3 regions of the Rossellomorea sp. NPDC077527 genome follow, and region 1 is predicted to be linked to each of the others. Evidence: riboswitches for the same ligand, from Rfam matches in the RefSeq annotation. Region 1 holds a riboswitch; each other region holds the start of a gene.
What was found. Region 1 has a riboswitch for cyclic di-GMP ahead of ACIGG7_RS17895 (anti-repressor SinI family protein). Riboswitches for the same ligand answer to the same signal wherever they lie in the genome.
Positions count from the first base shown of each region.

Region 2: it holds a riboswitch for cyclic di-GMP, as region 1 does, so the genes downstream of both, ACIGG7_RS22160 (EAL domain-containing protein) here and ACIGG7_RS17895 (anti-repressor SinI family protein) in region 1, are expected to answer to the same signal.
Region 3: it holds a riboswitch for cyclic di-GMP, as region 1 does, so the genes downstream of both, ACIGG7_RS19500 (hypothetical protein) here and ACIGG7_RS17895 (anti-repressor SinI family protein) in region 1, are expected to answer to the same signal.

Region 1 is NZ_JBITVL010000005.1:203,905-211,869, forward strand. It holds gene ACIGG7_RS17885 (YwpF-like family protein) at 243-683, shown strand; gene ACIGG7_RS17890 (helix-turn-helix domain-containing protein) at 779-1,099, shown strand; gene ACIGG7_RS17895 (anti-repressor SinI family protein) at 1,135-1,275, opposite strand; cyclic di-GMP riboswitch class I at 1,305-1,448, opposite strand; gene ACIGG7_RS17900 (hypothetical protein) at 2,059-2,439, opposite strand; gene ACIGG7_RS17905 (hypothetical protein) at 2,652-2,951, opposite strand; gene fabZ (3-hydroxyacyl-ACP dehydratase FabZ) at 3,150-3,584, opposite strand; gene ACIGG7_RS17915 (DNA-directed RNA polymerase subunit beta) at 3,907-4,182, opposite strand; gene ACIGG7_RS17920 (flagellar hook-basal body protein) at 4,198-5,040, opposite strand; gene ACIGG7_RS17925 (flagellar hook-basal body protein) at 5,096-5,938, opposite strand; gene mreB (rod shape-determining protein) at 5,986-6,996, opposite strand; gene spoIIID (sporulation transcriptional regulator SpoIIID) at 7,432-7,692, opposite strand.
Region 2 is NZ_JBITVL010000010.1:54,725-62,689, forward strand. It holds gene ACIGG7_RS22145 (divergent polysaccharide deacetylase family protein) at 1-138, opposite strand, end outside; gene ACIGG7_RS22150 (helix-hairpin-helix domain-containing protein) at 261-722, opposite strand; gene ACIGG7_RS22155 (ABC transporter permease subunit) at 735-2,717, opposite strand; gene ACIGG7_RS22160 (EAL domain-containing protein) at 2,843-3,553, opposite strand; cyclic di-GMP riboswitch class II at 3,625-3,705, opposite strand; gene ACIGG7_RS22165 (DNA-3-methyladenine glycosylase) at 3,807-4,391, opposite strand; gene ACIGG7_RS22170 (CAP domain-containing protein) at 4,558-5,304, shown strand; gene ACIGG7_RS22175 (GNAT family N-acetyltransferase) at 5,350-5,796, opposite strand; gene liaG (LiaG family protein) at 6,003-6,866, shown strand; gene ACIGG7_RS22185 (FUSC family protein) at 6,892-7,965, opposite strand, start outside.
Region 3 is NZ_JBITVL010000006.1:93,409-101,373, reverse strand. It holds gene ACIGG7_RS19525 (YitT family protein) at 153-1,025, shown strand; gene cccB (cytochrome c551) at 1,108-1,422, shown strand; gene ftsE (cell division ATP-binding protein FtsE) at 1,981-2,667, shown strand; gene ftsX (permease-like cell division protein FtsX) at 2,657-3,541, shown strand; gene ACIGG7_RS19505 (murein hydrolase activator EnvC family protein) at 3,581-4,903, shown strand; cyclic di-GMP riboswitch class I at 5,048-5,135, shown strand; gene ACIGG7_RS19500 (hypothetical protein) at 5,262-5,498, shown strand; gene ACIGG7_RS19495 (class I SAM-dependent methyltransferase) at 5,745-6,323, shown strand; gene ACIGG7_RS19490 (hypothetical protein) at 6,339-6,953, shown strand; gene ACIGG7_RS19485 (peroxiredoxin family protein) at 6,946-7,527, shown strand; gene ACIGG7_RS19480 (DUF302 domain-containing protein) at 7,602-7,965, shown strand, end outside.

The sequences.
Region 1 (7,965 bases):
AGGTGTTTTCATCTTACAACCAGAAGGCAAATCTTGTAAAATAGTGAATTTCCGAAATTCGAAGCAAAAAGGGCTTGAATTTCGAAAATTCCCCTAGGGAGATTTCATGATTTTTGATCAAAAACAGGGATAAATACATAAAATTACAAGTTTCACCCTTTTTTTCATAGGGAAATGTATTAGGGAAACATTTCGCCCTATGATATAATTTGGTAAAACCTTTAAATAGGAGATGTTCGTTCATGAAAACCTTTAAAGTGATTTCACTGCAAGTGGTGGAAAATGATGAACTACGTGACTTTGAGCTTGTGGACGGTCTGATTATCAATAAAGAGGACGGACAGAAAACGTGGCTTGTCGAAACGTATTTATCGAATGAATACATCGAGTTCTTTCAAGGTGCCCAGCAAAGTAAGGAAGATTTGGAGATTCAGGTCGTGATTTCTCATAAAGCCAATGATCCGGCAGCTTTCATGATGTCCATCCGCTGCATCAAGGAGATGGATGATCATATTAGCATCATGTTTGAAGGAAAGTTAAAGAAACAGCGGAATGAATATGCAGAAATATTACTTGATGACTTAGTTCAGAAAGGGTATACCGGTGAAGAATTGATTCGTCAGTTCCGCGAGAAGATGGTGTCGAAGCCGAGGATTCCTGCTACGGCAAAGCCTAGCGTTTAATAGTACGAGATTAGGTAATGTCCACAAAGAATTTTATGATATAATTGGAATTAATATTGTGACTTCTCTCAGGAAGTCCAAGGTAGGTGTCCCCAGTGATTGGAGAAAGAGTTAAGAGATACAGATTAGAAAAGAGAATGTCGATGACCGAGCTCTCTGAAAAAGCAGGTGTCGCTAAGTCATATTTGAGTTCTATAGAGCGTAACCTTCAACAAAACCCTTCCATTCAGTTTCTGGAGAAAGTGTCGGCTGCTTTAAGAATTCCAATAGATGCACTTCTGTATGATCAGCCGGAAGATCAAAATATTGATCATGAGTGGCTAAAGATTGCTGAAGAAGCTATGGATTCAGGGATTTCCAAAGAGCAATTTCGGGAATTCATTGAATTTAATAAGTGGAAATTAGAAAATAAATAAAGTCTTGCGAGAAGGTTCGCAAGACTTTATTTATATTAAATCACTTTGTACTCGGTATTCTTTCCCGGGGACTGGCTGTGAAGAAATTCCCTGATTTTTTCTTTTGAAATCCCGGCGTCAAGTGCTTGTTTAATTAGTTCCATCCATTCTAGATCCAGTTCACGATTTGTCATCATTTTCCCCTCCCAAAATACCTTTACGTATTTCAGGCAGTCCAGCCATCATAGTCTTCAAATAAACACATTCCCCTCATCCATTCATTTCGTTCATCATGAAGCCATGCCTATTTTTCAACTTTAGATCTGTGACTTTGCGTCCCCATTTTTCAATGAGTTTGCCTTTGTCTGACTCTTCCATTCGAACTACTCTCATTATACTAATAAACACTTTGACATCGTGTTGTTTTTTGTCTATTCTGTTAATTTACTTTACACTAATTTCTTACATTTTAAACTATTTTCCGACAATCACTATACACAAAGTTCATTCATTAGAGTAGTTGCAGGGAACTATGTCGAAAAAACTATATAGAAATATTCTTATACTTTTCTAGCTTTTTCTTGAGAGGCACAACTTTTTCATTGATGTTTTGATAATGAGTAGGGTGGTAAAACGGTAGATCGGATAAATCCATCTTACAGGCAGGACATAGCCATTCACCTGTTTCTGCACTGCTATAGGATGGTCTTGTACAGCGATTACAGATTTTTTTATACACATGATCACCTCTTACTTTTATATTTATGATTGAAACAATCTAATAGACATGTCTTATGGTATTTTATATAACAACCAAAATCGTTCTCATTAAAGAACGACCGTACATAAGTATATTCTATATTAAGTAAGAGAAACCCTCTATGAAATTACAATATTTTCTATTATTTATTCGACCTGATCGATTCTTCAAACGAAAAAAACCTCTCCCATAAAGGAAACGAGGTTTATTAAGTAATTCGTTATTTATCTTCTTCTAATAATTCAATCAAATATTTCGCTTCCAGCTTACAAGAATAATCATAGTCCGTACCAGATTGCTTCTGTAAGTTTTCAAGCGTTTCAATTTGTTGAGACGTTGGTTCTTCCGATAGGATTTTCTCCATGGTTTCATTGATCTTCAGTGCTAATTCTTGATGAAATTCTTCATCATTTTTAGTCTCATTACTGAGGTTCTTGTACCAGGAAGCATGTTCATTTATGTATGTGCGCCAAGCAGAGATGAAGTCCTGGATATCAAATTTATTTTCCTGCCACTGAATTGAAGCCATGTATTGTTCAAATGAGGTTTTAATTGAACGGGTAATACTTATTTTTGTACCCGATGATAAGTTTTTAAGCATGTAAGTAAAGTACCCCCTAATCAGTATCCTATACACAATATTATTTTTACTATAACACAACCATTTCATGATATGTAGATAGTGAAACAGTGAAAAATATGGTAATGCATCCAAAATATATTATACTATTATATTTTACAGTAATACGTAAAGCTCTGCAAATAACAGGAAAAAAAGCAGAGACAACACAATGTCGCCTCTGCTTTTTCCTATTACTCGTCCTTATTATCCTTATCCTTCATATCAATATCATCTTCTATAACGTCTTCTTCAGGCGTGTTCTTATCCTTCGCTGCATCCTTATCGCCTTGGACGTTTTTATCCTCTGACTCAGGGTAGTGCTCATCATTCATATCCCCGTTGTCGTTCATATCGCCATTTTCATCCATGTTTTCATTCTCTTCGACTGGCGCCTCGTCTTCCGGTGGTGGCTCTTGTTTGACGTTACACCCTACAAGCAGGAAAGCAGCAAGTGCTGACCCACCAAGGATCGATAATAACCTTTTGCTCATGATATATGACTCCTTTCTGTCAGTTCTTTGATGTAAGACCGTTACGTTGGCCTTTTGTTAGCTTTCCCTGAAAATGAATATACTTGCACAGTGGGGAAATTATTTGGGATGTTAAAAACAGGGACTGTTCGATTAAAGAGCATACAAAAAACCGGATCCAGTGTGGATATCACACTAAATCCGGTTTCATATAAAAAACTATTCCTGCTTATCTCCAAGGGCAAACATCATTTCTAATTCGCAAGCTACTTCACCGTCTACGGTAGCTACACCTTTCCCTTTTCCAATCGGTCCTTTAAAGCGGATCATCTCCACTTCCAGACGCAGCTGATCACCAGGCTTAACCTGACGCTTGAAACGGCATTTGTCGATACCTGTGAAGAATGCCAGACGACCACGGTTCCCTTCGACCTTCAGCATCGCTACCGCACCAACCTGAGCCAGCGCCTCTACGATCAACACGCCGGGCATTACAGGATAATCAGGGAAGTGACCATTGAAGAACTCCTCATTCGTCGTCACATTCTTAATCCCGATGGCCTTCTTGCCTTCCTCAACCTCAAGGATGCGATCCACAAGCAAAAACGGATAACGATGGGGAATAATCTCTTTAATCTCATTAATATCAAGCATGCATAATTCCTCCTACCAATATGTATGTACACCTTATTGTACAGAAACCCGGCTAAGAATAGCAAGAATCCTTGAACCTTGCTTTGGAGGGACGGACCTCAAAAATCGGTTCGAATTGCTGTGTTGAATCCTTATATATCAGGGTTCTTGACCAGATTAGTCTCGTGAATTTGAGGTCCGTCCCTCCTTAAAAATCGGCGACCTGAAAGAGGGACGGACCTCGAAAATCGAGCTCCTCTCACAACGGAACCCTGTTATATCAGGATTCTTTGCGAAAAAAGCTGAATTATTCGAGGTCCGTCCCTCTAAGAACGTAATAAAATTATCTTTTCACCACAATGTCAATGATGTGCTGCCAGGTTTCTGCTTTGAAGACGTCGGCTGCTTTGCCGTCGCCTATACCTGCGAAGCCAATGACGGCACCCAGCGCGAGACTTCCTGCAAGAAGAAGGATGAACAGAAGGATCCTAAGCCAAATGGGAAGCATACGCACACGTACCCAGCGGACAGGCTTGGTTTCGTCCTTTTGCTTTGCCTTTTTTTCTGCTTTTACTGTTTCTCTTGTCGCTTTTTCTTGCAGTAGCTCTTTTTCACTCATAGCATTTAACTCCTTTTAGCGTATCCCATTTACAAGGCCCATCATCTGATCTGCAAGGGAGATCGAGCGCGCCTGAAATTGATATGATCGTTGGACATTCAGCATGTCCGTCATTTCCTTACTGATATCAACGTTTGAACCCTCAAGGGAACTCTGGACCATTGAAATATCCGATCGTGCTCCACCTGTAACATTTGTGAGGACTTCTTCTTCCGTCACGCCCAGTTCATCCAGGTTGTCTGCAAGACCTAACAGATTCCCACCAAACTGCTGAAGGAATTGAGCTTTTTCAACGGTTACGACGCCCATATTGAATCGCTCTACTCCCCCACGGGAATCCCTCACATTGAGAACCCCATTATTGCCAAGCTCAAAAGCTGCAGCATCTTCAGAGAACGTAATAAAGTTATCATTCTCATCCAGGATCGGCAAGCCGCTACTATTCACGAGCATCGCTTCCCCATTGCCGGTTGGACTGACATAAAATGCTCCGTCCCTCGTATAGCGTACAGAGCTTGAGTTTCCGTCTTGTGCCAGCACTTTGAAGAACTGTCGATCACTGGTCAGGGCAAAGTCTAAAGTACGTCCGGTTGCTTTCAATGTCCCCTGATTCAATATCAGCTGAGACTGTGAAAGCTTGGCCCCGTTCCCTTCCCGGACTCCAAGAGGGGTGAGCCTGCCTGCTTCAAACTTGTCTACACCCTGGTTTTTCACCTGCTGTACAAGCATCTCGGAGAATGTTGCATCCCGGCGCTTGTACCCGTTTGTATCTGCGTTCGATAGATTATGACCAATCATATCCATTTGTTTCTGCAACTGCCCTAATGTGTTGGTTGCTGTAATCATCGTTCGATTCATGACACTTCTCCCCTATTATAAGGTATTCAGTGGCGAAATTCATTTACAATACTTGCTATCCGTTGACCCGTCCGATTTCGTTGGCCGCCTTTTCCATGCTGCGGTCATATGCCTGAAGCACTTTCTGATTGGCTTCAAATGCCCTGTACGCTGACATCATATCTGTCATCGTACGGGAAGCATCGACATTGGACCGCTCCAGAAAACCCTGTTTTGTGGAGAAAGAGACATTGTCTTCTTCATAGGCGTCAGGAAGAGCAGCTTTGTCAACTCTTGCAAACAGACCGTCTCCCTGCTTAATCAGCTGGTTTGGATTATCTGAGTATCCCACTCCCAATGTTGCCACTGGGTTGCCACCCACAAGGATTTGTCCTTTTTCCCCAACCGTGAACTGATCACTGTCGAGCTGGATTCTATCTCCGTTTTCATCCAGGATATATCGTCCGCTGTTCGTCGTAAGGAATCCGTTTCCGTTCACCGTCAGATTCCCGTTACGCGTATATCGGGGGCTGCCGTCAGCTCCTTCTACCGTCAGGAACACCGAACCACGGATACCTGTTTCTTCATCGATTGGCATGGAAGCATCCAATAACGCCACATCCAAGCCACGTCCCGTTTCCTGCAGGTCACCCTGAACAAAGGAAGGAATCGTTTCCTGCATATAAACACCCGTATTCAGTTTCCCGATCCTTTGGTTAAAAGGAAGGGACAGCGTTTTTTCAGTGGGGATCGAAGTGGAATCCATCCGGTCCATCAGCATTTCCGGAAATGCACGCATCGAAGCCTGATCCGCTTTATATCCCGGTGTATTGGCATTAGACATATTGTTCGTCAGCATTTCGGTCTTCCGCTGCTGCGAAAGCATACCGGATGCTACTGTATAAAATCCTCTAAACATCTCTTTTCACCTCTTAACCGTTATATCGGATCAATGGCGCAGTGGTTTTACCCGATTCTTCTTCTGGAAATTTTATCAATATTCTCAAGCATCAATCCCGTTCCGACCGCGACGCAATCCATCGGGTTCTCCGCGATCAATACCGGTACTTTCAGTTCTTCGGCAAGAAGGGTATCCATTCCGTGTAGAAGGGCACCGCCTCCTGTTAAAATAACTCCGCGATCAATGATATCCGCTGAAAGCTCAGGTGGAGTCTTCTCAAGGACATTTTTCGCAGCCTGTACAATGACAGCTACAGATTCACGAAGAGCCCCTTCGATTTCCTTGGATGTCACTGTGATGGTACGAGGAAGACCTGATACCATATCGCGTCCGCGAATGCTCATTTCTCTTCTGTCCTCATCGAGTGTCTCAGAGAACACCGTACCGATGTTCACCTTGATGTCTTCAGCCGTACGTTCACCGATCAGAAGCTTGTACTCTTTTTTAATATAATTCAGAATTTCGTGGTCAAATTTATCCCCGGCCATTTTGATGGATTGACTCGTTACGATGTCACCCATGGAAAGAACCGCTACATCCGTTGTTCCTCCACCGATATCCACGACCATATTACCCGTTGGATTGAAGATGTCCATACCGGCACCGATCGCCGCTACTTTAGGCTCTTCTTCCAAGTAAATTTTCTTCCCGCCGCTCTTTTCAGCCGCTTCCCTGATTGCCTTTTGCTCAACGCTCGTGATATTTGTAGGGCAGCAGATCAGGATGCGTGGTTTCGAAAGGAAACCCTTTACATTCAATTTATTAATGAAATGCTTCAACATTGCTTCTGTTACATCAAAGTCGGCGATGACTCCGTCTTTTAACGGGCGAGTCGCCACGATATTTCCAGGCGTACGTCCCACCATGCGGCGTGCTTCCTCACCTACAGCCAATACCTTGCCAGTGTTTTTATCCAGCGCCACTACCGATGGCTCATTCAAGACAATCCCTTTTCCTTTAACATGAATCAATACATTAGCCGTACCAAGGTCAATCCCAATATCTTTCGCGAACATCTTGTGTTTCTCCCTTCTTCTCCTACAAATTCATGAACAACATTCATCTATGATTTCACTTTTATGTCATTACGTTAAAACGTTAAGGCAGAACTTTCACCTAATTAATTATTTTACCATAAATATGTCGAAGGGAGATGGTATTTGTCAAAAAAATGTATTGAGATTGTTAATATTTTGGAAAAGGGTGGGAGTTTTGGTGGGGGATGTTACAGGAGTGTAAAAACCTGCGTGGAGATGGGGGATTTATGTGTGTACCTGGTACATTTAACGCTGAATGTACCTGGTACATTTAAGGGGTTTTGTAACTGGTACATTTAACGCTGAATGTACCTGGTACATCCACCTCTTTTTGTACCTGGTACAAAACAACCCCCCCCAAACACAAAAACACACCAAGCATAACCCATCACTCTGGGGCTTGGCGTATTTTGGTTAGCTGTGGAGCTCTTCTTTTTTGTACTTTTGTTTGGTTGCCTCTCCACCTCGTAGATGCCGGATCGATTTATGGTAATCAAGTATCGTTTTGACTTCATTTGCGAGTTCCGGATTGATTTCTGGCAGTCGTTCCGTTAGATCTTTATGGACAGTACTTTTGGACACGCCAAACTCCTTCGCAATTACACGAACAGTTTTTTTCGTCTCCACGATATACTTACCAATCTTGATTGTTCTCTCTTTGATGTAATCGTGCACACCACTCGACCTCCCTAAATTGGATGTGAGAAGTGTGAAATGAGACCCGCTTTCGCATCAATGAATAGTACAGACCCCTTGCACATAGGCAAACGGCAGAAAGCCTTATTTAGGACGGCAGCTTCCTGATGTTACAACGTATAAACAAATATTCAGCTAATGATCAATGGTATAATGACGATTCCTCACCTCAAACACTCTCTATTTTGATAGGTTTGTATCATTTTATTAGCTTGTGCCCACATATATGCACAAAAAACACAATAAGGACAA
Region 2 (7,965 bases), on a different contig from region 1:
TCCTTTCATACCATTACCCAGATCATCTATCACAATCGCCAATTCATTATGATGGGCAGGATAGGGAAGGATGTTTCTTGCAGAAACGGATGTTTGGACGGAGAACGTCAGCAAGAAAAAGATAAGCAGGATTCTCAACTCATATCACTCCTTTTTTCATTATGATGTCCATTTTAGAGAGGATATACGAGTGGAGGTCCGTCCCTCATCCATCAAAAAGCCAGGAAGCGTGTTTTGCTTCCTGGCTTGGTGAAGAGTCTCTATTCATCCCAGGCTTTGGTGGGGCGGTCTTTTGGGTAGCCGTGGGTTTGGCGGTGGGTTTTTCTGTCTGCGGTGAAGTCCCACCAGTTTTTGGTGCTTTCCGGGTGATTCGCGTGGTGAACGACACATCTTAATGAGTCTTCGACACAGGGGTCCATCCAAACACCGTATTTTTTCTCTAATTCGATGATGAGTTCTTCCCCTTTTTCATCCTTTATTTCTTCAAAGGTATAGAAACCCAGATCTTCTACGACATTATGAGCCATATTGGGCCCGATGGATGGAATCTGTTGAAAAATGGACATCCCGACTAAATAACGGGATCTGTCTAAAGGAATGTCCAGCATTTCCCCTAGTCGCTCAGGCGGCAAGTCATGAATATCCCCCAACCGGATCTTCCCTTTACGAAGGGCGGACCGTTCCTTATCAGTCAGGGGCAGTTTCGGACTCTTTCTAGTCATTATACCTCCTCCTTATCCTTTAAAGGTTTGCTGACGGGCCATTTGGAAGTCTTCCACAACTGGCATCTTCGTTTTCTTTTTATCCAACGGACCCTTTACTTTGATTGGCTTCTTGTTCACTAGGACCCCGACCTTCGTCTGTTGGATTTCTTTTACCCCCTGTACAATCAGCTGCATGGCGATGATGGCGATCATGAAGGCGACTAAAGGGGCGATGACGATCCAATACTTCCCGGTCATAAGAGAGTTCTTCGTGGAACTGATCAGACCGGACCATTCAAACGTCCCTGATTTCGGTGGATCCGGTACAAGCCCGCCGGTGATGATCGTTCCCCCGAGGAATAGATGGAATAATCCAAGATGGACGAGAATGAGAAGCGTCTGGATGAATTGCTGCCCCCAAATGATGAATAACCTCGGGGCAAGATGTGGAAAAAGATGCGTCCAGAGCAAGTGCTTATTGCTTCCACCAAGCAGCTTTGCCGAAAGAACGAAATCCTGTTTTCCGATTTGCTTCAGTTCATTCCCAATCAGCACTGTTGTCAACGGAAGGACCAGAATCGTCAACACTACCGCTTCAAATACCAGCCTTTCAAAAATAGAGTGATCCCATCCTAACACAGGCAACCCCCAAAGCACTGGCCTTAATAGAAGATACGCGATTAGGCTCAGGGGCAGAAAGTGAATGGAATCCACCATGCGGTCAAGCCAATTCTTCCTGTTCTCTTTCAAGTGAAAATGATAGCCAATACCAAGGTAGAATCCGCCGATCACCCTCAGAGAAGCGACAATCAAGGCAAATAACAGTGTATATTTGGCACCTACGATAAGCTGATCCAGGATACTGTAACCGAAGAAATCGGATCCCAGAATCATGTCACCAAACGGTTTATGTGGAGGGGCGCTTATGATCCGGCCCTCATCATTCTTCATAAATTGAATCTGTTTAATCGGCTCTTCCTTCAACGTTGAATAAAGGAAGCTCGTAGCAATCAAACCGAAAATGATGCTAAATCCGATGGCAAACTTGCTGTTATGCATATGCTGCCACCACAGCTTCCGGATGGTCGAAAGAATGCTCCATATCTTCCATTCAGTCCACTTTGTTTTATCTCTTTTATATTTCGTATAATCCTCGCTGCTCTCATGGTTGATCCACAGGTATACCCCTTGATACACCACAAAGAAAGGTGTATAGATCATGATTAATGAGATGGCGATCACCATCGGCCGGAAATCCTGGATGATATAATAGGTGATCCCTTTCATATTAAAAATCGTTTCGATGATAAATAAACTGGATAACATGCCCCATACGATCAACTTTCCATGATAAAACAAACTTGGAGAAATATTTTTCAGTACATGAGAAAACAGGATCCTGCCCTTAGACATCCCCTTACTATGGGCGAATTCAATGTGAGGCTTGAGCAGCTCTTCTTCCATAATGAAAAGGAGAATCCGAAAGAAAGAAATCATGGGAATGATGGACAACGTAATCATGGGGGCAAGAAAGACCTTCTCTTCCCCGTACTCTGCAAAGTTCATCAATTCCACACCAAAATATTTAAAGATATAGACAATCAAAAGCTGAAGCATGAACGCAAACATTAAATCGGGCACAGTCTCTAAGAGGTTTAACCCTTTCTTAAGTGTCGAAGTAACCGGTCGGGGTAAAAATACGGTGAAGATCGTAAGAATAAAGGCAGCACCAAGACCAATCCCCAGAGCACCACCTACAATCTGGAGGGAGTATACGTATGGCCCCCAGAGCATATCAAGAAATTCCACGGTAATCCCCTTGTATGAGTAACTCCAATTTGCTCCATCCAGGAAGACAAAGATAAACTTTATAAATGCCTCAAGGTACCCTACAACATTGTATAATCCACGTTCCCTGAATACTTCTGGTGCGATACTGACGGCTAAAATCCCAATCAGACCAAGAATATAATAGAAGATCAATTTAATCGGAAAGATGAGAAACTTCATCATTGTGTCCCCTTTATCTCTTTTTCCTCAGTTTAATTGAAATGTTAAAATTTTTCAATTTTATTTCAAATCTGACAATTCCATAACAAAAAAAGTGACCCACCTTCTCCAGAGTCACTTTTTTGTCCCTACGCTAACAGTTGACTTGGCTTGCCCAAGTAAAATCCTTGTCCGATCGTGATACCGATTTCCTTGGCAACCTGCATATCCTGTTTTGTTTCGATTCCCTCCAGGACAATCAACGTATCACTTCCGTAGAATTGACTGAAGAAAGAGAGGAATCTCTGTTTCTTTTCATCGTGGGCCAAATTCATGGCAAAATAGCGGTCCAGCTTAATGATTTCCGGCTCGTACTCAATCGATTTCTTTATAGAGGATGTTCCTTGTCCGAAGTCATCGATGGCATACCAGACACCGTATTGCTTCAGTTCTTTCAGTGATTTTTTCAATAAAGGATTCTGCCATAGCTCTTCAGCACTGGATTCGTTAATTTCGAGAACAAGTCGTCCCTTTATGTCTGGATAGCGGTTCATAAGGTCGGAGAAGAACGTGTGAAAACTCGGATGCAGGATGGTTGTAATATAAATATTGAGAAACAACTTACAGTTCATAAGCCCGTTCTTTGAGAAACTATCAAGGGCTTTAGAAATGGACAGAGTATCAAGCTTGTACAGGATATTTGCTTTCATGGCCGATTGAAATACACTCTCGGGATTTTCGTTAAACGTATTCCGTAACAGTCCCTCGTAAGCATAGAGGGTTCGATGTTCACCCATATCATATAATGGCTGAAAATCGTGATAGATAAAGTCGTCTTGAAAAATAGTAAAGATGTTCATAGGACCCCTATACTCTCTCTTTATTTTTATTTTTTTTCATAAAAAAACCACACAAAAACGCATTCCTCGCGTTCGCATGTGGTCGGTTGCGCTACTGGCTCCCCTAAATGTAAGCGCCCATCTATCATTTAGGTTCACAGCCCCCAGTCGAATTGTCAGTTTATGAAGATGCTTATAAGAAAAATATACCACAAACTAGTACTTTTAGGGTGTGTTTTTCCATAAATTATTTGAAAATTCATAAAGAAAATCCTTACCTTGACACATAAGGATTGTCACTGATCCAAAAACGCCAAGGATAGTCCTTTGCCTCCCCTGTGTTATCGATCCCTATCCGTTTCCCAGATGAGATGCTTTCTGGGTCGAATCCTTTTGTGATCGTCAGCGGTGGCTCTAAAAAGCTTCCCCCATAGTCCTCCATGGTGATGCCCAATGCTTTCGTCAATTTCCCTGGACCATTCGTCCAATTCTTCTTCATATGTCCTCGTCTTCTGCTTTCCATCAGGGCCTCTCCCTCTAGTGGCTCGACCGCTCTGATGAGGATGGCCTCGGGCTTTTCCTCTTCCCCGCTCACTACGTTCACCAGACAGTGTGTATGCATGACATATGTATATATCCGCCCTGCTTCATGGAACATGATTTCCGTCCGTTTCGTACGCCTGTTTCCAAAACTGTGAGCTGCTCTGTCTTCCGGCCCAAGATACGCCTCTGTTTCCACTATATACCCTGAAGCTGTTCCTTCCTCTGTCTCTTTCACCAAAACACACCCCAACAGGGACCTGGCGAGGTCCAATGTAGGCTGCTTGTAAAAGGTGGAAGGTAATGGGATTCGGTTCATAGATTTCACTTCCTTACACACAAATAATCAGTCTTTATAATAGGTATACCCTAACCTTATAGTACTAAATCTGACCATCGCTTCAACCTATTTTTAACAGGATAAACCGTTTGGGCGGCGTACATATTAAAGACTGTTAAGGCAAACACAAAATGGAGGAATCCTCATGAAAAAACGAATCTTAATCTGCTCCGTCATCCCGTTCATGCTGATGACTGGCTGCAATAACGATACAAACGATTCACTGACTGATACTCAAAACGTGAATTACGATCCGGTTTCCTATAGAAACCAAGACAGAGTGGGAATGAATGATTTACAAGAAAACCGAACGGCCATCCACCGTTTTATTGCCCCGATAGATCCTAACGGGGATTTGCGTGAATTCACTCATTTAGATCCTGGTGAAGAATATACACCCGGTAACGAAGGGGTGCCTCAGCCGAAACAACCTGCCGGGGAGCCGAATAAAGGACAACCGGAACCACCTGCACAACAGCCTAAACAAGATTCTCAATCTTCGAATGCAAGTGGGTATGTGAAGCAAGTGATTGATTTAACAAACCAGGAACGTAAGAAGAATGGACTCAGTGCGTTGAAGATGGACGGAGAGCTATCAAACGTAGCGGAGATGAAATCTGAGGATATGAAGGAACATGACTATTTCTCTCATACATCCCCAACATATGGATCTCCGTTTGAGATGATGGAAAACTTCGGTGTAGACTATTCTACAGCAGCGGAGAACATTGCCGTTGGACAGAAAACACCTGAATCGGTTGTGAACGCCTGGATGAACAGCCCGGGTCACCGCAAAAACATTTTAAATAAACAAGTCACTCATATTGGTGTGGGAACGGCTAAAGATGCGAGCCAAGGGATATATTGGACACAGATGTTTATCGCGAAATAAAGAGTTGGACCGGTCGTGGCGGCCGGTCCAACTTCCTTACGTCTGTTACAGGTTCAGTTTCATAAATTTGCATACATCTGTGAATCCCACTTTTTCATACAAATGAATGGCCTGTTCATTAAACGTGTATACATTCAACCTTACTTCATCGTAGTTTCGATCCTTCAGTTCGAGGAGCGCCCGTTTTAAAAGCCTTGTCGCATGTCCCCTTCCCCGGAAGGACTTCTTCACATACACATCATTGATCCACCCAATTTCTTTGGAGGTAATCCAATCAACACTCTTATCTACCTGTACCCACCCTGCCAGCTCATCATCCTCACGGGCAACGAGGAAATAGGCTCCGTGTTCGATGGAGTGACGGTATGCTTTTTGCATTTCTTCTTTATGATGTTCATATGGAACACCTGTCGCTTCTTCTCGGTTGATTCCTGCCATTTCAAATATTTCCTCTATATCATGTTCGGTTGCCACTTCAATTAAGACAGACACGATTGTCCCTCTCTTTCACATTGTTCTTCATACAACTCCATTATACAAATTATTGATTCCACCTTGGAAAATATTTATTTCGCAGACCTTTCCTTCTCAGCCTCTGGTCTGATTCAAAAATAATGCTTTGGCTCATTGTGATGGTTCCCCTCATGGATTAAACTAAAACTATAAATTGGAAAAACAAACCAAAGTGAGGGATTGAAATGAAAAATGCGTTTGCCGTTATCATTGCGCTTCTGGCACTCGGTACGCTTTATGTCATTATGAATGACAATACGTCCTTATTTGCGAAGGAGAGTCAGTCTGGGGATCGGGTCGAAGTCACCAAAAACGTGAAAACAATCGATCTTGACCTGGAAAGCAGCGACACAAAGGTCTTACCCACAGACAAGAATGAAGTAAAAGTCGACTTCAAAGGAAAAGGAACAATGACATTGAATCAAAAAGGGGACACGATATACGTAAAGGTAAAACATAAATGGTATGAGTGGGTCGGATTTAATCAAAAATCTGACGTTACCGTTTATATTCCGAGAGAGTATGACAATAACATGGAAATCGATATCGGTTCCGGCAATCTGGTCTTAGAGGGAGAGTCCGTTTCAAAGAAATGGACGTTCGATGAACTATCCGTTGACATGGGATCGGGGAACATGGAACTGAACAATATCGAGACAAATGTATTCGAGCATGATGGTTCGTCTGGTGATTTGATCGTCAATGGACTGACGACAAAGGACGGAAAGGTGGACATCAGCTCCGGGGATGTAGAATTATCGAACTATGAAGGTCCGTTGAAAGGTGACTTATCTTCTGGAGAGTTGACGGTCACCATGGAATCCTTAAAGGGCGACTTGAATTTCGATGTCAGCTCCGGGGGCGTAAATCTTGATTTACCTGAAGACGCTAGCTTTAAACTGAACGGGAATGCAAGCAGCGGTGATATCTCCTGCAACCTTCCTTTAAAGAATCAGAAGATAGAAAACGGCGATATTTCCGGAGTGTCCGGCTCCGGTCAGTATAACATTGATGTTTCTGTATCCAGTGGAAACGTGGATATCTATTAAGAAAAAGGGTAAAGCGGAATCCGCTTCACCCTCTTTTCACTTCTGCCCCCAGTTCCTCTCCAAGTGCCACAATCGATTGGTTGATCCTCCACACATAATATAGATGGTGAATAAGATCCACCTGTGATTTACGCCAGCTTGGGGCTTGCGTTTCGATTTTTTGCCGTTCCGGGCTCAAATCCCACATGATAGGCGAGCTTTCCTTTTCCTTTAAAAGTTGTCGGAGCGTTTCAATGTTTTCAGAGATTTTCTCTTCTGTTTCTCTAAACGCGCTAATGAGTTCTTCCGACACCTTTGCTTGTGCTTTCCGATGGGAAGAGGCAAGCAGGTGCTTTGCGTAATAATTGATGGCCGTTACGACAGTGATCCATCGTCCTGCACCAGACCTCGTCATGGCGCCGGGCCTTTGGAGAAGGGACTGCGCTTCATCCTTGATTCCCTGGAGCTTCTGATCCAAATCAAAAGCCTGATCGGTCAATGTTTTACCTTCCGGGATCGTAAAGGTTTTTATATATGAAGAAACATACCCTTTAAGTTCCCCGAAGAAATCATCCAAGCTATCCGCCACTTTGTCTTTCGTTTTCTTTGGAAACACAAAGGCTGATACGACAAGGGCGATCACAGCTCCGACAATCGTATCAATGACACGTGCCCCCATCAACTGTACACTGATCCCACCCAGCAGAAGGTCATACATGAAAGCGATGAGCATCGTGATGAATAAGCTCATCAGCGTATAGGAGACAGTGAAAAGATAAAAGGCGAGAAATAAGACCACAAACAGTAGGAAGACTTCCAGCTGAGAGTTCCCGGAGACTAGGTTGGCCGCTCCGAATCCGATGATGGCCCCAATCACTGTCCCGATCGACCGCTGGAAAGCTTTCATATAGGTCCTGCCTACCGATTCAGTACCGATTTGAATAATGAAGGTCGTTAACAGGACCCAGTACGGCTGCGCAGGTGCCATCAGCTCCCCTACAACGATCGCAAGCGTCCCCGCAACCAAAGCCTGTATCGCTTTACGGGTTGAGGGCTTTAAGCTTTTCGATTCTTCCGTAGTCTCTTCTTTTTCCTTTTCTTCCGGTTCTCCATCGTTCTC
Region 3 (7,965 bases), on a different contig from region 1:
TCATTCAAATTGAGTGTGCAGATTCGTCATTGATTGTATATTTCTTCACAAGAACGGTGTCCTGATTAAGAGGTCCGTCCCTGAAGAGCATTGCATCAAAGGGAGGGTTTGTACTCATACTATTAATACATAGGTTAAAGGAGTCGTACTGGATGGGTTTGAAGGAAAGGCGTCGTGAACAGGTATTTAATCCACGGAAAGAAAAGTTGTTAGAGTATTTGTTTGTTGTGTTTGGGTCGACGATTGTGGCCATTGCGTTTAATGTGTTCTTGCTTCCAAATGAGGTTGCCTCCGGAGGGGTGAGCGGGATATCGACCATCTTGAATGGACTGTTTGACTGGAAGCCCGCATATGTACAATGGGCATTTAACATTCCGTTATTCATAGCAGGTCTGATCTTTCTAGGGCTGCAATTCGGTGTCAAAACAGCCATTGGAACTGTGTTTCTACCACTTGTCGTATTCTTGACTGAAGACTGGAAACCTTGGACGGAAGACCCGCTGCTTGGTGCCCTTTTTGGAGGAATCGGTGTAGGTCTTGGTTTAGGGATTGTGTTCCGGGGAAGGGCTTCAACTGGAGGGACGGACCTTGCCGCGCAGATTGTCAACAAGTTCACTGGACTGTCACTTGGGACTTGTGTAGCCCTCATCGATGGAATGATCGTTCTTTCGGCAGCTATCGTCTATGATATCGAACGGGGGTTATATGCCCTTATCGGTTTATATGTCACAAGTAAAACGATCGATCTCGTCCAGGTTGGAATAAGCAGGTCCAAAATGGCACTGATCATCACCAACCGTCAGGAAGAGGTTCGCGAAGGAATTTTGAATAAAATCGACCGCGGGGTGACAAAACTATCTGCATACGGTGGGTATACAGATGATGAGCGCCCGATCCTCATGTGTGTTGTCGATCAAACAGAATTCACAAAACTGAAACAACTGGTTAAAACCATTGATTCTTCTGCCTTTGTCGTCACTATGGACGCTTCTGAAGTATTGGGGGAAGGTTTCAAACGGGTTTAAACTTGGTATAATTATGTAAGAGAGGAACGGACTTCTCATCACATCCGCGACTCTGAAAAATGTTTTCCGAGGGGGATAATAAATGAAGAAAAAGCTACTTGGTGTTCTATTTGGCGCTTCATTGGTACTTGCCGCATGTGGCGGTGACGGCGGCGACAGTACAGAAACAAGCTCCGGTGGAGTGGACCCTGAAAAAATCGTCAACAATAAATGCACCAGCTGCCATGGGGGGAACCTTGAAGGCGGAATGGGACCAGCCCTGAAAAACATCGGTGCTGAATTAAGCAAAGATCAAATCCTTGAAACCATCAAAAATGGTAAAGGTCAAATGCCTCCTGGACTCATTGAAGGTGATGAAGCAGAGGCTGTGGCTGAGTGGTTATCGAAAAAGAAATAAGATCAGAAGGAGAATCCGAGAATGGGTTCTTCTTTTTTTCTGCAAATGAGGCAGCAAATCTTGCACTGCTCAACATTTTCTTATAATGGTAGTTTACCCACAGGTATTTTCTATTCCTTCTTTAAGTGTTTGTTACAGAAGTTTTTCTAATTACATCCTTAAACCCTTGTTTATTTAAACGCTCCCATTTATAACCTAGTAACTTAATAGGAATGGCATCAGCTTCATGTTTTTCTCTTTATAAACCTAAAACTTTAGAATGTAGTATTAGTACCTGATAATAGGTTATAATACCTATATTTTCGTCTTTATATAGGTAAAATCGACAATAAAACAGGTAAAAAATTCACATTTTTTCACGTTCTGAAATGAAAATGTAATAATTTTTTTCCTTAACTTACTATAAAGTGATGTTATAATTATTTTCGGAAGCGTAATTCGAGTTTTTTCACCATTTTTTGTCTAATGGTGGTAAAGACGACTTCGGTTACGTGCCATGTACATATGTCGAAAACAGCCAAGAGGGTAACTACATAATACAAATTAGGTGATTTTAAAATGATAGAAATGAAAGACGTCTACAAGCAGTACAGCAACGGTGTCATGGCTGCTAATGGCTTTAACGTCCACATTAAGCAAGGTGAGTTTGTGTATGTTGTGGGTCCAAGCGGCGCCGGGAAATCTACGTTCATCAAAATGATGTACCGCGAAGAACGTCCTTCCAAAGGAGATATCATTGTAAATGGTATTAATCTCGCAAAACTGAAAAATAGTAGAGTTCCATACTTAAGAAGAAATGTGGGGGTTGTATTTCAGGATTTCAAGCTTCTAACATCGCTTACAATCTATGAAAATATTGCCTTTGCACTTGAAGTAATAGAAGAGCATCCAAAGCAAATTAAGAAGAGAGTCATGGAAGTATTGGATTTGGTAGGACTTAAGCATAAAGCAAGAATGCTGCCGAATGAGTTATCAGGAGGGGAACAGCAGCGTGTATCGATTGCGCGTTCAATTGTAAATACGCCTAAGCTTGTCATTGCAGACGAGCCTACAGGTAATCTTGATCCCGAAACATCTTGGGATATCATGAACATCTTTGAAGAAATCAGTAACCGTGGTACAACGGTTATTATGGCTACACATAACCGTGAAATCGTAAATACTATCAAGCATCGGGTAATTGCCATCGAAAATGGCCGCATTGTCCGGGACGAACAGCGAGGTGATTACGGTTATGAAAGCTAGAACGTATGGCAGGCATCTTAGAGAGAGTTTCAAAAGCATCGGCCGTAACGGCTGGATGACCTTTGCATCAGTGAGTGCGGTTACCGTAACATTACTCCTTGTCGGTGTGTTTATCGTATTGATGTTAAACATGAACAAGGTAGCGACGGATATTGAGAAAGACGTCGAAGTTCGGGTGTTGCTCGAAATTGGGACTGAAAAACCCCAGATTGATCAAATAGAAAAGAAGATTCAAAATATAAGTGGAGTCGAATCTGTTGAGTATTCTTCTAAAGAAAAAGAGCTTCAGAACCTTGTTAAGGATCTGGGAGACGATTTCAGATTATTTGAACAAGACAATCCACTATATGATGTGTTTATCGTTAAGGCAATGAATCCACGTGACACTGGGAGAATTGCTGGTCAGATCAGTAAGTATGAAGGTGTAAATGAAGCCTTATACGGTGAAGCCAAGATAGAAAAATTATTTAATGTGCTGGAAATGAGTAGAAACGTAGGACTTGTATTAATTATCGGTCTCCTGTTTACTGCCATGTTCCTCATTTCAAATACAATCAAAATCACTATTGTTGCCAGAAGAAGGGAAATCGAGATAATGAAACTCGTGGGTGCAACCAACTGGTTTGTACGCTGGCCGTTTATATTAGAAGGCTTATGGCTGGGTGTTTTAGGTTCTATTATCCCGATCGCTCTTGTAACAACTGGTTATTATTATGCCTATGGATTTATTAAACCAAAACTACAAAACAATTTTATTCAGATATTAGATTTTACCCCCTTTATCTATCAAGTAAACGGATTAATTCTATTGATGGGTTGCCTCATCGGGGCCTGGGGAAGCTTTATGTCTGTACGTAAATTCTTAAAAGTGTAAAATTTGATAGGTTGATAGAAGCTGAAAGGAGCATGCCGCTTGAACAAGAAGTATTTTGTATCATTATCTATTGCAGCAGCATTAACAATCGGAAGTCTACCAACGTTAGCTACAACTGCTAGCGCTAACTCCTCCGTGGAGGACTTAAAGAAACAGCAGGGCGATGTTTCTTCTAAAAAAGAAGAGGTCAATGGCAAGATTGATGAGAAAAAATCACAAATTGATCAAAACATCAATAAACAAAAAGATATCCAAGCTCAAATCACTGAAATCAGTACGAAGTTAAAAGATACAGAAACAAAAATTGTGGAAAAGTCAAAAGAAATTGATGAAACCACTGCAGAAATTAATGAGCTAAAGAAAGATATCAAAGAACTAAAAGAAAAAATCAAAGAGCGAAACGAACTTTTAAAAGAACGTGCCCGTGCTATCCAGGAAAAGGGCGGATCTGCTAATTATTTAGATGTACTTCTTGGAGCGGAAAGCTTTGGTGACTTTATCAACCGTGTAACAGCAGTTAATACGATTGTCAACGCAGATAAAAAGATCATGGATGAGCAAAAACGAGATCAAGCTGAATTAGAAAAGAAGCAGGCTCAAGTAGAAAAGAAACTTGAATCACTTGAAAGTGCAAAAGCGAATCTTGAATCATTAAAACAGGACCTGAACAGCCAAAAAGCTAAAAAGGCTCAATTGTTTAAACAATTAGAAGCTCAACAAGCAACATTAAAAGTTGAAAAAGCCGATCTTGAAAAAGAATCGGAAGAACTTTCTCAAATGGAGCACCAGCTTGAAGGTGAAATCCAGGCAGAGCAAGCCCGTTTAGCAGAACTTGCCCGTCAGCGTGAAATCGAACGTAAACGTCAGGCAGAAGCTGAAGCAGCTAAGCGCGCAGAGGCTACATCAAGCAACAGTGGTGGCTCATCATCAACCCCAAGTACACCAGTAAGTTCAGGTGCTTGGACGGCTCCAGCTCATGGAACAATCACAACCAATTTTGGCTGGGATGTCTTAAATGGTGAAAGAAGATTCCACTACGGTACTGACATTGCGGCACGCGGAAGTGTTCCAATTTCTGCAGCTGCAGATGGATACGTCATTAAGAGCCACTACAGCTCAAGCTATGGTAATGTCGTATACATTACTCACTCTATCAACGGTCAAACGTTCACGACTGTATATGCTCACATGTCTTCATCATTAGTGAGCACAGGACAAGCCGTAAACAAAGGTGACCAAATTGGTTACATGGGTAATACAGGCTTCTCTTTCGGTCAGCATTTACACTTCGAGCTTCACAGAGGCACATGGAATGCATCTCATTCTAATGCTGTAGATCCACGTCAATATATTAACTTTTAAGTTTTGAAACCCCGTTCTCGAACAGAACGGGGTTTTTAAAATATCCTATATACCCACTATATTAGGAAGAAATCATCAGCATATTACGTTATACTGTTTTCATTTCATAATTCTTCTAGTATAATGACACTATATTTATATGATTTTCGAAAAAGGCAAACTAATTGAAAAATTAGGACGCAAAGCCACGGGTCTGCCATTTTATTAAAATAATGATCGCCGGGTTACCGAAATAATGGAAGCAATGAATACTGATTCGAGCATTATTCCAGTATGATTTAGCCTGCCTTTTGGTAGGTTATTTTTATCTTTAAGGCTCGTAATGGTATGAGTTGAACCTGCAAGAAGGATGATAGTATTGGAGTTAGCTAGTATAAAAAGACAATTAAGAAGTTTTTGCAGAAGAAATCGTACGGCACTAAAGTATACCCAGATCGGCCGGTATACTGCGGAAGAAGTCAGTGACATGTTACTCAAGTCTGTCGGTGCTGAAGAAGTTGAAAAGGTTTTACAGGATATTGAAATTATCAACCAGCGCGGCGGAGACAGTGTGAAATATTTCATGCTGATACTGGAAGGTATAAAAGCAGCATAAGATCTTTTCTTCATCGGAAATGGAATAGGAAAATTACATAAAAAATCGTCAATCTAGTTGAAAGGATCCTTCTCTACAAGAAGGGTCCTTTTTCATTAGATAAATTCAACTTTTAGACACACACTCCACCACCATTTCTGTAATAATTCAACTAAGGGGTACACTATGAGTAAATAACTTGATTGTAAGTTGGAGATTTAAGATTATAATACAATGTGGGGTATTTAATGGAACGGAGTATTTTCAATGACGGGACACTTATTTGAACATCACAAAGCTTCAAAACTTCTTGATCCCAAACGACAAGAACTTGTGCCGGTAGACAAAGTTTTAGAACTGCTACAATTAAACTCTGATGATATTGTTGCAGACCTGGGCTGTGGAAATGGCTATTTAACCCTTCCGATCGCTCGAAAGTTGGAAACAAAGGTACAGGCAGTGGATTTGCAGCAAGAGATGCTTGAGTATCTGAAACATCGTGCAACGGAAGAACAGATTGATAATATCGTTTATGTGAAATCATCACTTGAGTATCTTAGCTTCAACAAGAAAACGTTAGATAAGGTTGTATCTGCTTTCGTGCTACACGAAGTACCTGATTTGATTAAAGTCTTTCAAGATCTTCATGATATGTTGAAAGACGACGGGATCTGGCTGATCTTTGATTGGGAAGCGGTCGAATCAGAAATGGGGCCACCCCTGGATGAAAGGATTGCTTCTGAGAAGCTGGAACGTCAGCTCAATTCAGCGGGCTTCACGACAACGGTTGGGCATCTGGATCCATCGGTCTATTATATTGTCGTGAGAAAAAACGTTTGTCGTTGAAGGGAGTAGGGGTTGATGGCTGAAACATGGTACACCATAGGCTCCTTCACTTTCCCGTCTTCTTGGGGAGGCATCCTCGCCTCCCTCATTCTGACGTATCTATTCCTGTATTTCTGGAATAGAGAAGCGAGCGACTGGTATTCAAGTGCGGTTTTTATCTTTATAATCGTATGGAAGCTAAGTGTCATAGTTGTAGATTATCCGATGGTCATCGAACATCCCCTGACGATCCTTTACTTTCATGGAGGCAAGATTGGGTATTGGCTGGGGATACTGACGACGCTGATCTACATTTATTTAAAAAAGAGAGTGAGCTCGACAAACGTCATCACTTCCTGGATAAGTACTGTCGTTTTCTTTGAAATGGTTTATCATCTTTTGGAGCTGGACTTTCTCTTAGCGGTTATACATTTTATCACCAACGGTACACTCCTCGTATTTTTATTAAAAAAATCAAATGGCCCAAAATGGGATCTGTGGGCAGTGCAATTTGTTATTGTCTTTACACTCCTTCAATTCTTTTTTCAATCGATTCTTGAAGGATTTGCTTTTACTACCGTTACCTGGACGTATCTTGCTGTCATGATCTATCTCATCTTACTATATGGAAGGAGGAAGCATATTGAATAAACGGAATTTTGCCCTGGTGATCGTTGCCCTGCTCATTGGGATTTTTCTGGTGAACCTGTTCCAGGATCAGCAGGAAAAGAAAGCAAAGGAAGAAGCGGCGCAATTAGCGAAAGAATCGATGGATTTATCCAATGCGCAGCAAGGGCTGACAAAGGGTGACCGAGCCCCCGATTTCACCTTGACCACTTTAGATGGTGAAAAGGTCAAGCTGTCGGACTATCAGGGCAAAAAAGTAATCCTGAATTTCTGGGCCACATGGTGTCCGCCATGTAAAGCTGAAATGCCCCATATGCAGCAGTACTATGAAAAACATGCGAAAAAAGAAAATGTCGAAATCCTGGCTGTCAATCTGACTTCTCAGGATGACGGAAAGAAGGCGGTCCAGCAATTTGTCGACGGCTATGAACTCACCTTCCCGATCCTCATGGATGAAAAGGGTGATATCGGGGACGATTACCGTGCCTTTACAATCCCGACCACCTATATGATCGACACGGGCGGCATCATTCAACATAAAATTGTCGGACCCATGAACGAAGAAATGATGGGTAAAATGGTCGAACAGATGGAATAATGGAAGGGACGGACCTGGTTTCGTTACATACGCTGTGAGGTATAAGTAACCATGACATATAAAGGAGGATCAATATGTTCCATTACACTAAAGAAGTTTCAATGAATGTGAAAGAAGCGGTGACAGCTGTCGAGAGCGCACTTAAAGAAGAGAGTTTCGGTGTTCTGTGGAATCTTGACCTTGCCGGGAAGCTCCAGGATAAGGGGCTGGACTTCAACGAGGAAGTGGTCGTGCTCGAAGTATGCAATCCACACGAAGCCAAAAAAGTGCTGGAAGAAAGCATGCTCGTAAGTTACTTCCTGCCTTGTAAAGTGACGGTATACACAGAAGGCGGAGCAACCAAGATCGGTATGGCGAAACCGAGCAAGCTGATTGAAATGGTGGACAATGATGAACTGAAACGTCTGGCATTGGACATCGAAAATCGTCTGATCGGCT